Regions from separate parts of the Blastococcus sp. SYSU DS0510 genome, predicted to be linked through region 4. Evidence: riboswitches for the same ligand, from Rfam matches in the RefSeq annotation. Region 4 holds a riboswitch; each other region holds the start of a gene.

Region 1 (3,855 bases), on a different contig from region 4:
CCCCGGCAGGGCGACCCACCCCGTCTCGTGGCCGTGCGTGGCGCCCACCAGGTGCCGGACCCCGGCGGCGCGGAGCGTGGGCGCGAGCAGCCCCAGCGGCGCAGCGGCGCCGAAGAAGGCGGTGTCGCAGCCGTAGCGCCTCACCAGGTCCACGGCGACGCGGGCCGTCGCCCGGGTCGGCAGCAGCATGCCGGTCGGGCGGCGCACCACCGGGTACGGCAGCCCCGCGTCGTGACCCGCCGAGCCCGGGGCGTCCGACGCGAGCACCACGAGGGAGTCCGGCGGTCGCCGCTCCAGCAACGCGGCGACGAAGGTCTGGATGCCGCCCTGCCGGGGCGGGAAGTCGTTGGTGACGACGAGCGTGCGGCTCACGAACCCTCCAGGCGGGCCCAGTCCTGGGCCATCGCGATCCGCTCCGCGGTGGTGGGGTGGCTGCCGAAGAACCAGTGCCAGGCCGCCGGAGGATCGGGGTCGCCGAGGTTGGTCGCGGCGAGCCGACGCTGCATGTCGATGAACGCCTCCGGGTCGCGGGTGAGCTCGAGGGCGTGCACGTCGGCGCGCTGCTCGATCTGGCGGGACACCAGGTTCTGCACCGGTGTGCCGAGCAGCCCGCCGACGGCGACGAGGAACAGCAGCAGCGGCACGACCCGCGGGTCACCGGGCCGCTCGACCCCAGCCCGGCGGAGCAGCGGTGCCCAGGACAGCAGCCAGCCGAGCAGCGCGGTCGCCGCGCCCGCACCCAGCGCCCCCATGAGCGTGCCGGTCAGGACGTCGTCGGCCGCGACGTGCCCCAGTTCGTGGGCGACGATCGACTCGATCTCCGCGTCGGGCAGCTCCCCGAGGAGCGTGTCGTAGACCACGATGCGCCGGGTGGAGCCGAAGCCGGAGACGTAGGCGTTGAGCGCCGTCGTCCGCCGGGACGCGTCGGAGACCAGCACGTCCTGCACCGGGGTGCCGTTCTGCTCCGCGAGCGCCAGCAGGTCGCTGCGCAGCTCCCCCGCCGGCAGGGGATCGAAGGTGTTGAACGCCGGCTCGATGACCACCGGGTACAGGAACGAGCCGGCGACCACCAGGCCGGAGACGGCCGCCCCCGCCCACGCCCACCACGTGCGCGGCGCCCGGCGGACCAGCCAGAGGAACGCCAGCACCACGACCACGGTCAACGCCACGCTGATCGCCAGGGAGACCGCGACGTCGCGCAGCCAGAGCCACCACCCGCGGGTGGAGAGCCCGTAGCGGGTGCGCACCGACTCGGCGTAGGCCGAGAGCGGCAGGGTGGCCAGGCGTCCCAGCAGGAGCAGGACCGGCACCCCTACCAGCACCTGGACGAACCACCGGTCGCCCACCCGCGCCGCGACGGCCTGCATCAGGCGGGCGCCCAGCGGGGTCAGGCCGAGCACCGCCGACACCCCCAGGCTCAGCAGCAGGGAGACCAGCGACGCCGGCCGCAGCGCGGCCGCGAACGCCTCGGCGCGCTCGATCCGGGCCGGGTCGAGGCCGGCGGTCGGGTCGGGCTCGGTGTAGCCGCCGGGCGGTTCCGGCAGGACGGTCCACGGGGTGCGGACGGCGATCACGACGACGACGGCGATCCCGAGGAGGGCCGCGGCCACCAGGGCGGCCCGGCGAACGCTCACCCGGCCGATCCTAGTGAGCCGACGCCGTCGTCCTCGCCTCCGGACGGGCCGGCCGCCGGACCACAGAGGGCCGGTGGCGGTCAGCCGGCGATGCGACGGGCTCCGTTGTAGTTGCCCATCGAATCCAGGCTCGCCACCTTCACCGGCTGGCCGGAGGTCGAGGCGTGCACCATCTGGCCGTTGCCGACGTACATGCCGACGTGGCTGACCGGGCTGTAGAAGAACACCAGGTCACCGGGCTGCAGCTCGCTGCGCGAGACGGGCTTGCCCATCTGGCTCTGCGACCGGCTCGAGTGCGGGAGCGTCACGCCCGCCGCGGCGTAGGCGTAGGAGGTCAGGCCGGAGCAGTCGAAGGCGTCGGGGCCGCCGGCGCCCCAGACGTACGGGTCGCCGATCTGGGCCAGCGCCGCGTTCACCGCGGCCTGGGCCGCCGAGCTCGGCGCGACGACGCCGCTGGGCGCCGGGAGGCCGGCCCCGCCGTGCGCCTGCGCCACCTGCTCCCGCTGCGGCGCGGTGAGCTCCTCGTAGCGGCGCTGGTACTCGGCGATCTTCGCCTCCAGCTCCTCCTGCCGGGCGGCGATCTCCTCCACCGTCCGCTGGGCGTCCGCGGCGGCCTTCTCGGCTGCCTCGCGGGACTCCTCGGCGTCCTCGGCGGCCTGCGACACCTCGGTGAGCACGTCGTTGGTGTGCCCGGCGATGGCGTCGAGGGTGCCCAGCTGGTCGACGAGCTGGTCGGCCGAATCGCTGGTCAGCAGGACGTCCAGCGGCGACATGCCGCTGCCGGTGTAGGCGCTGCGGGCCAGCCGGCGGATGTGCCCGTCGAGGGAACCGAGCCGGGCCTCCGCCTCGGCGGTGGCCTCGCTCGCGGCCTCCGCGTCGCGCTGGTGGCCGGCGAGGACGACCTTGGCCTCGTTGAGCTCCTCGGAGACGACCTCGAGCTCGTGGCTGGCCCGGGCCACCTGGGCGGCGACCGCGTCGGCCGTGCCGGGGACGGCCGACGCCGTGCCCGGGAGGATGGTGACGGTCATGGCCGCGACGGCGGTGACCAGCAATCCGGAGCGGAGGGGCCCGGAGCGACGGGCGTGGGAGGAGCTGCACCGGTCGGCGGTGCCGAGCTGTTCGGGGGCGTGCGTCAGCAGTGCGTGAGGGGTCGCCACGTGCGGCGGCTCTCCGTTCTTCCTCTGCAACCGCCGACCGAGTTAGCTGACGGGTTCGGGCTGGGAAGACTGGCCCTATCCCCCGCGCACCGGCGGGCCGGCTGCGGGGGAACTCACCCCAGAACTGCGGTGGGTCCCCGGTACACCTCCGGCGCCGGTGGTGCGCGCCGTGCGGTGATTAGGCGGTGTCCGGTCGAGGCCATCCATCGACGGATGACGACCACCCGGCCGAACGGCGTGAACCCTAACGATCGTGATACCTGCGTGACAAATGATCACTGGAGGAACCGGCGTGAGGGAGAACCCCAGGTCAGGGGCGCGCCTCCCCGCCGGAGGCTCCGCTGCGGGGTAGAAGCCCCGGTCGGCGCGGTCCGGGACGTCAGCCCGTGCGCCGTCCGCGGGACCGTTCGCCGTCGTGACCGCCGGACCCGTTCGGGTGACGCAGCGGGGGCACCAGGCCGCCCTCGGCGAGCGCCCGCACGGCCCGGCGCTCGACCTCGTCGAACTCCACCACCACCCCCGGCGGCGGGACGACGACGTCCTCGGCGGCCACGGCGGGACCACCACGGGCCCGCCCGGTCATGGGCACGACCACCGGGTCGACCCCCTGCCAACCCGGCGGGGCGCCGAGCAGCACGGTGACGACGCAGTCGGCGCAGCCGGTCCCGCGGGCGGTGCAGGTGTCGCAGTCGATGAGCATCGCTTCTTCTCCTCCGTGAGTCGCTGCGCACGCTAGGAGGGGTCACCGACATTTCCGGCCGCGCGACCGGGAACGGGTGCATCAGGTGCCGGCGTACTCCCAGTGCCAGGGCTCCTCGCGCCCGTTCCCCTGGTCGGCCCAGGTCGGGTGCAGGTAGCCGAACCGGCCGGCGTTGGCCTCCATCCACGCGTACTGCGGCGTCCCGAAGGACTGCACGCCACCGCACAGGTCGACCGCCAGGCCCCAGCCGTGGTTGCTCGTGCCCGGCACGGCGGCCAGCGCCGGCTTCTCCCCGTACAGCCGCACCTGTGACGCATAGGTGCGGTACGAGTCGGTGATGCACAGCGGGCGGCCGAAGGCGGTC
Region 2 (3,855 bases), on a different contig from region 4:
ACCGTCGACCTCACCGACCGGCGCGGGCATCCCGGCCTGGGTGCCGGGTGCGGTGAAGGCGGCCGGCAGCGGGCTGCCGGTGGCCAGGAAGCCGGCCGGGGTGAGCGCGCCCAGCGGGGCGATCACGGTCAGCTGCGCGGTCACCGCCGGGGCGTCCTGCCAGGGGCGCAGCAGCAGATCGGCCAGGGCGCCGGCGCGCAGCATGCCGATCGGCCGCTCGTCCCCGGCCTCCTTCGCCGCCCGGGCGTGCGCGTCCACCGCCGCCCGGCAGGCCCGGGCGTCGGGATGCGGGAGCAGGGCGCGCAGCTCGCTCATCCCGTCCCCGACCGGGCGCACCGACACGTCCGCGCCGCGCCGACGGACCTCCCGCCGCCGGTCGGCCGCGGCGGCGTCGCGGGCCACCAGCTCCGCGCGCATGGCCTCGCGCAGCCGGCCCACCCCCAGCCCGGTGGCGCCGGGCAGCACCGCGACCTCCGCCGCGGCGATCACCGCCGGATCGGTGTCGACCCCGGTGGCGGCGACCTCCGCGGCGATCGCCCGGGCCCGGGGCCAGTCCAGCAGCCCCAGCCGCAGCCGGGCGAAGGTGGCCGGCAGCCGGGTGGTGAGCACCTCGGCGTGCTCCAGCAGCGTAACCGCCGCCGCCCGGCTGCAGTTCTGCACCGCCGCCAGCTCATCGGGCACGAACTCACTCACACCCGCCGGCCCCACCGTTCCGGCCCGCTCCCCGCCGGGCAGCGGATCGGCCGGGGCCGGGCGGGCCGCCGCCAGGTCCATCACCAGCTCCACCCGCAGCGCCGCCAGCCGCGCTTCGGCGGCCACGATCTGCCCCAGCAGATCCGCGACCTCCCCGGCGCTGCGACGGGCGGGCAGCCACGCCGACAGCGGCTCGTCGAACCGCCGCGGCTCCGGATCGGCGAGCTCCCACTCGGATGGGAACGGGTCCACCGGTGACACCGTCACCCCGACCGCGAACCCGACCACCGACATACCCGCAGGCTAGGCGGGGCGTACGACACTTCCGGCCCGACCAGGGCGAGCGCGAGGCGCGCCGCCGGGGGGCGCCCACCGCGGGCCGGCGACCGGTCAGGCGCCTACGACCGCGGCAGCGTGCGCGGCCACCGCGGCCACCGCGGTCAGGGCGCGTCCGCTCCGCTGGGCCGTCAGCGTCCGCGACGACTGAAACGGCTCAGCAGTCGCTTGAGCAGGTTGGCCTTGACCAGTCCTGAGATGAGTCCCATGACGTCCTCCTCCATCGGGTGGTGCGGGGATCGACGTCGTGTACCCGCGCGCTGCGGGATCCATGTGCCGGGCGCCCTACACTCCAGGGCACGACGGACGAGTCGGCCGGGCGGTCGCGTCGGCGGGGGAGACCCCGTCGCCGAGGAACGTCCGGGCTCCACAGGGCAGGGTGGTCGTTAACAGCGACCCGGGGTGACCCGCGGGACAGTGCCACAGAAAACAGACCGCCGGCGTTCGCGCCGGTAAGGGTGAAACGGTGGTGTAAGAGACCACCAGCACGCCGGGTGACCGGCGTGGCTCGGTAAACCCCACCCGGAGCTAGGTCAAGAAGGATCGGCGGTTCGCCGCCGCTCCGCGCAGGCGTTCGAGGGCGGCCCGCCCGAGCCTGCGGGTAGACCGCTGGAGCCTGCCGGCAACGGCAGGCCTAGATGGATGACCGCCCATCGGGAGGCCGCGAGGCGCCCGTGGACAGAACCCGGCGTACAGGCCGACTCGTCCGTCCCCCGCCCACCGGCGGCCGCCCGCCCCGGTCCGTCGGGGACGTCACCCGGACGGGTGAACGGAGGCGCTGCGCGCACGGTTGGTGACGCCCCGTGCGGCCGTGCGGAGGGTCCGCGAAAAGGACCGGTCCGACCTGTGGCGAGCCGATCCTGATACCTACCGTTCCCTCCGTCCGCCGATCGGCGGGCCCGGATGGCCGCCCGCCGAACCTGCCCACGGCCACCCCGGAGTCATAGACGCACGGGCAGGCGCGGGGGACCCACCGTTCGTGGCCCCTCCGGGACCTCGGGGTGAAGCCGCGCCATGCGCGGCCGGGCAGCTCTCGCCCGAACCCGACAGCTAACCCCGCAGGCGGCGAGAGGCTCACCACTCCATGCCCAACAGCCATCGCACCGTGGGGCGGCACCGTCGTCCCTCCCGCAACCGCGCCATGACCACCGTGGCGTACCCGGCCGTCGTCCTCGCCGCGGCCTCGGCCCTCACACTCGGGACCATGGGCTCCGCGGCCGCCCACCCCGGCGCGCACACGGTCAGCCCCGGCGACACCCTCAGCAAGCTCGCGGCCGAGCACGGCACCACCTGGCGCAGCATCTACGACGCCAACCGCGACACGATCGGCGGGAACCCCAACCTGCTCCGCGTCGGCCAGGTCCTCACCATCGGCGGCGGCGGCGCCGCGCCGGCAGCGGCGCCCGCTGTCGCGACGGGGTCGTACACCGTGGTCGCCGGCGACACGCTCGGCAAGATCGCGGCCCGCCACGGCACCACGTGGCAGGACCTGCACGCCCTGAACCTCGGCGTCATCGGCCCCGACGCGAACGTGCTGCGGGTCGGTCAGGTCCTCGCCCTCAGCGGCGGGGGACTGGCCCCCGAGCGCGCCAGCCGGGACGAGCGGCCCGCCCCGGCTCCGGCTCCCGCGCCGGCCCCGGCTCCGGCCCCCGCCCCGGCTCCGGCCTCCGCCCCGGCGGCGACGTCGGCGGCCTACGACCAGTGGGACGCGCACGTCCGCCCCGACGTCCAGGAGATCGCCGAGGTGCACGGCGTCGGGACGGTGCTCACCCGCCCCGGCCACAGCCCCACCGCGGGCCTCGCGGCCGACTTCATGGTCTACGCCGACTCGGCCAAGGGTGACGCCGTCGCCCAGTACGTGATCGACAACGCGGCCCGGCTCGGCGTGGAGTACGTGATCTGGGAGCAGCGGATCGCCGGTACGTGGACCGGCTGGGCCTGGCAGGGCATGGAGGACCGTGGCTCGCCCACGGCCAACCACATGGACCACCCGCACGTGACCTTCCTGCCGTAACCACCACACCGCACGACGACGAGCGCCCCCTGCCCGGATCCCGGGTGGGGGGCGCTCGTCCGTCGAGGTACTGTCGTACGCCGGTCAGCCCCGGCCGACCCGGTCAGACGGCGACGGCGGTGACGAAGGTGCAGATGCCCTCGCCCGACTCCGCCCGCGGCCGCAGCCCGATCGCCCACAGCAGCGCCGTCTCGATCCGGTGCGCCACCTTCCGCAGGCCCACGTACCAGGTCGACCCCCCGCTGGTGACGGTGATGTCGCCGAACCCCGCCGTCCGGATGTGCTCGACGAGCATCCAGTCGGGGAGGATCGAGATGTGGCCGGGCTGGTAGTAGTGCCCCGGCCCGAAGATGAACGGCGCGCCGCGCAGGAACATCTTGAGCCGCGAGTGCGGGTGGCCGACGTTGGGCGTGCTGACCAGCAGCTTGCCGCCGGGCTCCAGCAGCGCCCGGATGGAGCGCAGCACCTGCCGCGGGTTCTCGACGTGCTCCAGCGTCTCGACGCAGACCACCATGTCGAACGGGCCGCGGGTCGCCTCGGTCCACTGCGGGTCGTCGAGGTCGAGGCGGTGGATCCAGTCGTGCGGCGGGTCCAGGTCGGTGGGGACGACGTCGAAGCCCGCCTCTCGCAGCCGGCACGCCAGCGCACCGCAGCCGGCGCCCACCTCGAGGATCCGGCCGCCCTCGGGCAGCTGCTGCCGGACCAGTTCGAGCGCGTACTCGTGCACGCCGGGTGCGGCGTGCACGCCGTGCCCCTGGTAGGACCAGACCGCCGCTGTCCGCTGGGTGGTGCCCTCGTCCACTGTCACGTCC
Region 3 (3,855 bases), on a different contig from region 4:
TCCGGCGGGGTCGCCGTCTCCCCCGTCGGGTCGCCGCCCTGCGCCGGGGTGGTCGGCTCGCCCGTCGGGTCGCCGGCCCCGGCCGGGGTCGTGGGGTCGCTGGTGGGCGCCGCGGGACGGCCGGGGACCGGAGCGCTCCCACCGCCCGCAGCCGGGCCGTTCCGGACCGGGTCCTCCGCCGGGAGCTCCGGGGCGGGCGCGACAGGCTCGGGACGCAGCACCGGCGTCGCACCCCCACCGGTGGAGGGCGCCGGCACGGGCGAGCGCGCGCCGGGCCGCACGGCGACGGAGAGACGGACCACGTCACCCGGGCGGAGCAGGGTGACCACCGGGTCGAGGCCGGTCACCGTGCCGGGGGCGCGCTCCCGCGTCGGGTCCTCCACCTGCCGGACGGTGAGGCCGAGGGCGCCGAGCTCGGCCGCGACCTCCGCGGCGGGGCGGCCGAGGTAGTCCTCGCTGTGCAGCACCACGCCGGCCGAGGAGTCCGAGGCGGTGGTGTCCGGCCCAGGTCCGGAGACGAGAGCCACCGCACCCGCGCCGAGCAGGAGCAGGGCCACCAGCGGCAGCAGCACCGCGACGAGCGGACGGCGGGCGGACGGTCCGGGCTCCGGACGGGTCACCCGGGCGGGCCGGCGCCTCGCGGCGGCCTTGCGCGCGCGCTCCGCCCGGCGCTCACGCTGCACCGGGGCCGCCACCACCGACTGGGTCGGGGCCTCGCCCGACGGCCGCCGGATCGTCTCCTCGATCGCGGCGAGGAAGGCCCCGCCGTCGCGCGGGCGCTCCTCGGGGTCCTTGACCAGGGCGGCGTCGATGAGGGCGCGGACGTCGGGCGGCAGCTCCGCCGGAAGGGGCTCGGGGGCCTCCTGCACCTGCTTGAGCGCGACGGTGACCGGGTTGTCGCCGTCGAAGGCGGGGTGCCCGGTGAGGGACTCGTAGCCGACCAGGCCGAGGGCGTAGACGTCGCTGGCCGGGCTGACGTGCTCCCCCCGCGCCTGTTCGGGCGACATGTACTGGGCGGTGCCCACGACCTGTCCGGTGCCGGTGATCGGGGCGCTCCCCGCCGACCACGAGATGCCGAAGTCGGTGAGCTTCACCGTGTCATCCGGGCCGAGCAGGATGTTGGCCGGCTTCACGTCGCGGTGCACCACGCCGGCGCGGTGGGCCTCGGCCAGGCCCGCGGCCGCCTGCCGCAGCAGCGCCAGCGTGGCCCGCGTGTCCAGCGAGCCCTCCTCGGCCAGCCGCGCCGAGAGCGACGTGCCCTCGACCAGCTCCATCACCAGGTAGGCCAGGTGCTCGCCGGTGTCCGGGGCCGTCGTCTCCCCGTAGTCGAGGACGGCGGCGATGTTCGGGTGGCTCAACCCGGCCGCGTGGCGGGCTTCGGCGCGGAAGCGGGCGACGAAGACCGGGTCGTCGGCGTACTCGCTGCGGAGCACCTTGACCGCCACCGTCCGGTGCAGCTGCTGGTCACTGCCCCGCCAGACCTCGCCCATGCCACCGACGGCGATGAGTTCGTGGAGCTGGTAGCGGCCGTCCAGGCATCGTCGGCTGGTTCCGGCCGTGGTCACTCCCGAATCTCCCGAATCTCCTCGTGTCGGTGCTCGCGAGGTCCACCCCGTGCGTCCTCGCGTGCCCGTGCGCCTCTCATGGGTGCCCACCACGAGGGGGCCTGAACCACGACACGCCCGACGAGGTTGCGAGCGGCGGTCGGCCGGGCCGACCGCCCTACCGGCACGCGGGATCCGCTCCGAGAGGGACAGCACGCAGGCACCCGGCCGGGATCCGCCGGGTCAGCTGGCAGCCGCTGCGGGAGTGCTCAGTTGTAGTTGACGTGCACGTGGTCGAAGTGGTTCGCCGTGCCGCTGCCGCGGTCCTCCATGGCCTGCCAGGAGCCGCCCGGCGAGGAGAGCATCCGCTGCTCCCAGATCAGGTAGTCCACGCCGAGCTCGGCCCAGTGCGCGCGGTGGTACTCGACGATGGCGTCCCCGAGGGCGGCGTTCGACATCACCATGTAGTCCAGCGCCAGCCCCGAGGGGTGCCCGCCCGGGTCGGCGGCGCTGGGCCGGGTGCCGCCCAGGGTGATCCCCGCGGCGCCGGGCACGTTGCTGACCACGGCGTCGGCCGCGGCCTGGACCTGCGGGCGCACGCTGCCGGAGCTGTTGGTGATGCGGGCGACGGCGGAGGCCGCCACCGAGGCGGCGGCGGTGGCTGCCGCCCGCGCCTGCTGCGTCGGGCTGGCCGGGGCCGCCGGGACGTGCTCGTGGGCCTGCTCGGCCGCCGCGGCCTCCGCCGCCGCGGCCTCCTCGGCCGCCTTCTTCTCGGCCTCGGCGCGGGCCACGGCCTCCGCCTCCGCCTTCTGCCGGTCCAGCTCCGCCTGGTCGGCGGCGGCCTGGGCCTGCTGCGCGGCGGCCTGGTCGGCCTCGCGCGTGCTGCGGCTGGCCGCCAGGTCCTCCAGCGGCTCCAGGTCCTCGGTGACGTCGACGGGGCCCGACTGCGCGGAGAGGCCCAGTTCCTGGGCGACGCTGACCGACTCGGAGGTGGTGGCCTCGGCCTGGACGGCCGGGTCGGTACCGACGAGGCCGTTGACCAGGACGGCGCCGGCGACCGCGACGGCGAGGTAGAGAGCCGGCCGGCGGACGGACGCCGGCGGGCGGCGAAGGGCGAGCGGGCCGCGTCGGCCGGTGGTGGTGCGGGGATCCATGGTGTTCGGGTGCTCCGGGGTGTGGGGCGCGGTCGGCCGGTGACGGCGGACCGCGGAGGATGCGGACAGCGGGCCCGGGCGCGGATCGCGGGGCCGGCACGCAGCGGCGGGGAGGCCGGTGCGGGTCGGCGGGCGACCGGCGGGGCGCCGGGCGGCGCGTGCGATCAGATCCGCGGACGGGCCCGGAGGCGGCGGTGCCGGCGGGCGCGGGGTCGTGCGGCGGTGCAGGGGCGCGCCATTCGGGGCGGCTCTCCGTTTCTTCCGTGGTGCCGCCTACCGGGTTAGCTGACGGATTCGGGCGCAGGAAGTCGCCCTACCCGCGCCGTCACGTGGTCGGCGCGCGATTCACCCCAGTGCTGCGGTGGGTCCCCGGCCCGTCCCGGAGGACGGCTCGGCGGCGCCCGGCGGACCTCCCCTGGCGGGGAGAGAACGACCGGCCGGGCCCAGCCACCGTAACCGTCGTTATGCAGTCGTGACAATCCGCAGGCGCCGATTTCCAGGACGTGACGTGTGTCGCGGTGGGCCGCCGGCCCGGTCGGTGGTGTAGCGCGGGCGCGCGTCAGCCGGCGTCCGCCCAGGACCGCACGACGGCGACGTCGAGCGGGAAGTCGACGGGAAAGGCGCCGAACAGCAGCCGCCCGGCGGTCGCCGCCGCCGCGCGGACCGCCTCGGCCACCTCGTCGGCCAGGTGCTCGGGCGTGTGCACCACCACCTCGTCGTGGAGGAAGAACGCCAGGTGCGGCCGCGCGCCGACGGTGTCGCCGTCCCCGAGCCGCCACAGCCGGTTGCGGAGGTCGGCCAGCCAGCACAGCGCCCACTCCGCGCCCGTGCCCTGGACGACGAAGTTGCGGGTGAACCGGCCCCAGGCGCGCCGGGCCCGGTCCCCTTCCTCGTGCGGCCACGCCCCGGGCCGCGGCGACCCCCGGCCGAGCAGGGTGTGCACCACCTCGCCGCGCTCCCCGGCGCGGGCGGCGTCCTCCACCAGCCCGATGGCGCGGGGGTAGCGGCGCGCCAGCCGGGGCATCATGCGCCCGCTCTCACCCCGGGTGCCGCCGTACATCGCGCCGAGGATGCCGAGCTTGGCGTCGGCCCGGGTGGCCACGGTGCCCGCGGCGACCATCCCCGCGTAGAGGTCGGCGGCCCGCGCCGCCTGGGCC
Region 4 (3,855 bases):
CCGCGGACCCTCGAAGAAGGAGCCGCCCTCCAGCACCGTCCGGAACGCTCGATCAGCCATGCCGCCGGACGCTACGACCATCCGGGCGGGCGCACGAGCCCGCCACCTCCCGTTTTCCGCCGCGGCGGGCTGGGCACGGGTCCGGGCATGGCCACGGAAGACGCGCACCGGTGAGCGTCCGGAACCTCCTCGAGCGGGCGGTGAGCCGGGTCGAGCGGATGGAGGTGCTGGACGCGCCGAGCTACCAGGTCGAGCACGGGATCTCGCTGACCTTCCTGCTGGCCGGCCGCTACGCCCGCCCGCTGCAGGACCTGCTGCACGGCGTCTGGTTCGGCCATCCGCTGCACCCGTTCCTGGTCACCGTGCCGATCGGCGCCTGGGGTGCCGCCGCGCTGCTCGACGGGCTCGACGCCACCGGCCGCGGCGGCCCGGGCACCGGCCAGGCGGCGCGCACGGTGGTCGGGTTCGGGATCGCCGGCGCGGTGGGCGCCGCCGCGACCGGCATGACCGACTGGCAGCACGCCCACGACGAGGCGCGCCGCGTCGGGCTGGTGCACGCCGCACTCAACAGCACCGCGCTCGCGCTGCAGACGTGGTCGTTCGTGGACCGGGGGCGTGGGCGCGCGGTGCGGGCCCGGGTCACTGCCGCCGCGGGCTACGCGATCGTCCTGGCCAGCGGCTACCTGGGCGGTGCGCTCTCCTACCGTCACCGGCTGGGTGTCGACCACTCCGCGGCCGGCCGGTCGCCCCGCAGGTTCACGCCGGTGGCCCGGCTCGCCGACCTCCCCGACGGCGAGCCGTTCGACGTCGACGCCGACGGGGTGCCGGTCGTGCTGATCCGCACCGAGGACGAGGTGCGCGCGCTGGGCGGGCGCTGCCCGCACCTGGGCGGCCCGATGGGGGAGGGGTGGCTGCACCGGGAGGAGCTGGTGTGCCCGTGGCACGGGTCGCGGTTCGACCTCGACACCGGGGAGCCGGCGCAGGGGCCGTCCACGGCGCCGCTGCCCTGCTACGACACCCGCGTCCGCGACGGCGCGGTGGAGGTGCGGCGGCGGGCCCGTTGGCGCACCCCGACGGCCGTGACCACGGTGGAGGAGGCGTCCCGGTGAAGGCCGACGAGGTCCTGATCGCGCACCACGACGTGCTGCGCGGGCTGCTGCGCGAGCTGGCGGAGACGACCGAGACGCAGGCCGCCCGCCGGGAGGAGCTCCGGGACGAGTTCCTGCGCGAGATCGAGATCCACGCCCAGATCGAGGACGAGCTCTTCTACCCCGCCGTCCCCGACGTCTCCCCGTTGCTGGCCCTCGCGCACGCCGAGCACCGGCAGATCGACGACCAGGTCGCCACCGTCATGCGCATGGACGTCACCGACCCGCAGTTCACCACCGAGGTGCGCATGCTGGAGAAGACGGTGCGCCACCACACGATGGAGGAGGAGGAGCGGATGTTCCCCCAGTCGCACGCGCTGGGGGAGGAGCGCCTCGAGGAGCTCGGTGAGCAGCTGCGCGCGCGGAAGCAGGAGCTGGCCGAGTCCGGTGGGATGCGGCTGATCATCCGGCTGAAGCGCGCGACCCTGCGCCACGTGTAGCCGCGCGGCGGGTTCCCGGTCGTGCGCGGACGACCGGGGACCCGCCGTCGCAGGCGCTACTCAGACGATGCGGCGCGCGGTGTTGTAGCCCCACATGCTGTCGACGGGCACGACCGCGACCGGGTTGCCGAAGGTCGAGGAGTGCACCATCAGGCCGTCGCCGATGTACATGCCGACGTGGCCGACCGGGTCGTAGAAGAAGATCAGGTCGCCGGGCTGCAGGGAGGCCCGGTCCACGTAGTAGCCGGCGGTCGACTGGGCGCGGGAGGTCCGCGGGATCTCGATGCCCGCCGCCTGGTAGGCCGACCAGGTGAGGCCGGAGCAGTCGTAGCCGCCCGGGCCGGTGCCGCCCCAGATGTAGGGCTTCCCCTGCTGCGCCAGCGCGGTGTCGACGGCAACCTGCGCGGCGTGGTTGGGGGCGACGGCGGTGGTGGTGACGACGGTGCCGGTGCCGGTGCCGCCGCCGCCGTCACCGGTGGAGGCGGTGGCGGTGAACGGGGTGAGGGCGATCCCCGCACCGGTGAGGAGCGCGAGCGTCGCTCCGCGGAGCGAGCGACGGGTGGTGGTCGTACGAGTGGTCGTCATGGACGACGGTTTCTCCTGTTCTCCGACAACCGCCTACCGGGTGAGCTGACGGGTTCGGGCGGGGAACGCGCCCGGCGCCCCGGACAGGCCGGTGGCGCTTCACCCCACTACTGCGGTGGGTCCCCGGTCCGGGCTCCGGCGTGCGCCGGAGCCCGGTTCGGCGGTGTCCGTCCGGGTGTCACCGGGGGTGGTGACGGGGGAGCCCGGCCGGACCGGCGACGACGCTAGGTCGGTCACGGAAAGGTCACAAAACGGCCACACGCCACGCGCCGGGGTCGCGAAGCGGAGCTCGCGCGGGGGCCTCGGGACCGCGACTCGCGGGCCGACCACGGGAGATCCGTCGGCCCCGGGCGGGCCGCCTCTGCTCCTCGTGACGGGGCGTGTTCGGCCCTGTACTTCTCCGGATGGCGGCGCTCCTGCACTCTGCGTGCTCGTCCACTCCGATCTCGTAGTCGCTTCCTCAGCCGACGTCGCAGCCGCACGGGCAGTCCTCGACGTGCACCGGCCGGCCGCTCCTGTCGTCGAGCTCGTCGCATGCCGGTGGGCACGCGCACGACCAGCCGTCGTCGAGGTGCCGGAAGGCTCCCGACTCGAATCGCCGCCGAAGCTCCTCCTGCCGCCGTCGGGCGGCGGCCGCCCGACGGGCGGCGGCGCGCTCCTCCGGGGAGTCGCCGGGCCGGGGGACGAGGTGGTCGTCCGGGCGGTCGCGCTCGCGGTCGGCGGAGTCCACCCAGGGGCTTCGACGGTCGAAGGTGTACGTCGGTCGTGGTCGCCGGGGCTGGTGCTCCCACCGCGAGGCGCGCTCCTCGCTCAGCATCGTGTCGAGATGGGCGGGGAACCGTCGGCCGACCCTGTCGCGGACCGTGCCCGCCGCCATGCCGGCGACCGGTCGTCCCGCGGCGTCGAGCAGGCCGAGCCGGAGGCCGGCGAGCCGCGCGGCGGCCGCCAGCATCCCGGCGTCCATGCCACGGTCGCCGGACTCCACGGCCGCCACGGTCGATTTGGAGACGCCCAACCGCGCCGCCAGTTCGCGCTGGGACAGGTCCGCCCGGCGGCGGATCCGCCGCACCAGACCGCACAGGTCGAACTCCGCCGGCCCACCGTCGTCTGTCACCGGCCGAGCCTCTCCACCGGAGCGGTGGGGCACGACCCCTGGTGACCATCTGTGGACAGTCGCCCTCTGCCCACACCGGCGGGGCAGAGGGCGACTGTGCCCCGGTGGTGTCGGTCGGGCGCTCACTCTCTGCCCACTCCGGCGGGGCAGAGGGCGACCGTGCCCCGGACATCTCGGTGGCGCGCTCACTCTCTGCCCACTCCGGCGGGGCAGAAGGCGACTGTGCCGGGGAGGTGTCGGTCGGGTGCTCACGCTCTGCCCACTCCGGCGGGGCAGAGGGCGACTGTCTCCGGAGAACCTGTGGCGGGCTGAGCAGCGGAGCTGCCCGGCCGCGGTGACCGGGGCCACGGCGCCGTCCGGGGCGCGTGCGAGCATCCCCGGGTGGCCCGCCTGCTCATCGCCAACCGCGGCGAGATCGCCGTCCGCATCGCCCGCGCCGCCGCCGCCGAGGCGCTGACCTCGGTGGCCGTCACCGCCGCCGACGAGCCCGACGCCCCCCACCTGGCCGCCGCCGACGAGACGCACGTCCTCCCCGGCAGCGGGCCGGCCGCCTACCTCGACGCCGCGG

Evidence for each region. Region 4 has a riboswitch for cyclic di-AMP ahead of ACI79P_RS13765 (C40 family peptidase). Riboswitches for the same ligand answer to the same signal wherever they lie in the genome.
Region 1: linked by a shared signal. The riboswitch ahead of ACI79P_RS10360 (NlpC/P60 family protein) and the one ahead of ACI79P_RS13765 (C40 family peptidase) in region 4 are both predicted to bind cyclic di-AMP.
Region 2: linked by a shared signal. The riboswitch ahead of ACI79P_RS15205 (LysM peptidoglycan-binding domain-containing protein) and the one ahead of ACI79P_RS13765 (C40 family peptidase) in region 4 are both predicted to bind cyclic di-AMP.
Region 3: linked by a shared signal. The riboswitch ahead of ACI79P_RS20845 (hypothetical protein) and the one ahead of ACI79P_RS13765 (C40 family peptidase) in region 4 are both predicted to bind cyclic di-AMP.

The regions. Positions count from the first base shown of each region.
Region 1 covers NZ_JBJHAC010000010.1:120,714-124,568, forward strand. The annotation lists gene ACI79P_RS10350 (glycosyltransferase family 4 protein) at 1-372, opposite strand, end outside; gene ACI79P_RS10355 (M48 family metallopeptidase) at 369-1,634, opposite strand; gene ACI79P_RS10360 (NlpC/P60 family protein) at 1,715-2,662, opposite strand; cyclic di-AMP (ydaO/yuaA leader) riboswitch at 2,808-2,955, opposite strand; gene ACI79P_RS10365 (hypothetical protein) at 3,171-3,491, opposite strand; gene ACI79P_RS10370 (D-alanyl-D-alanine carboxypeptidase family protein) at 3,573-3,855, opposite strand, start outside.
Region 2 covers NZ_JBJHAC010000018.1:54,526-58,380, reverse strand. The annotation lists gene ACI79P_RS15215 (DUF222 domain-containing protein) at 1-987, opposite strand, end outside; RNA gene rnpB (RNase P RNA component class A) at 1,337-1,738, shown strand; cyclic di-AMP (ydaO/yuaA leader) riboswitch at 1,968-2,106, shown strand; gene ACI79P_RS15205 (LysM peptidoglycan-binding domain-containing protein) at 2,171-3,043, shown strand; gene ACI79P_RS15200 (class I SAM-dependent methyltransferase) at 3,147-3,851, opposite strand.
Region 3 covers NZ_JBJHAC010000037.1:19,043-22,897, reverse strand. The annotation lists gene ACI79P_RS20850 (protein kinase domain-containing protein) at 1-1,565, opposite strand, end outside; gene ACI79P_RS20845 (hypothetical protein) at 1,814-2,698, opposite strand; cyclic di-AMP (ydaO/yuaA leader) riboswitch at 2,969-3,095, opposite strand; gene ACI79P_RS20840 (bifunctional 3'-5' exonuclease/DNA polymerase) at 3,258-3,855, opposite strand, start outside.
Region 4 covers NZ_JBJHAC010000015.1:88,258-92,112, reverse strand. The annotation lists gene ACI79P_RS13780 (SMP-30/gluconolactonase/LRE family protein) at 1-60, opposite strand, end outside; gene ACI79P_RS13775 (Rieske 2Fe-2S domain-containing protein) at 171-1,109, shown strand; gene ACI79P_RS13770 (hemerythrin domain-containing protein) at 1,106-1,588, shown strand; gene ACI79P_RS13765 (C40 family peptidase) at 1,649-2,173, opposite strand; cyclic di-AMP (ydaO/yuaA leader) riboswitch at 2,189-2,346, opposite strand; gene ACI79P_RS13760 (helix-turn-helix domain-containing protein) at 2,634-3,287, opposite strand; gene ACI79P_RS13755 (carboxyl transferase domain-containing protein) at 3,669-3,855, shown strand, end outside.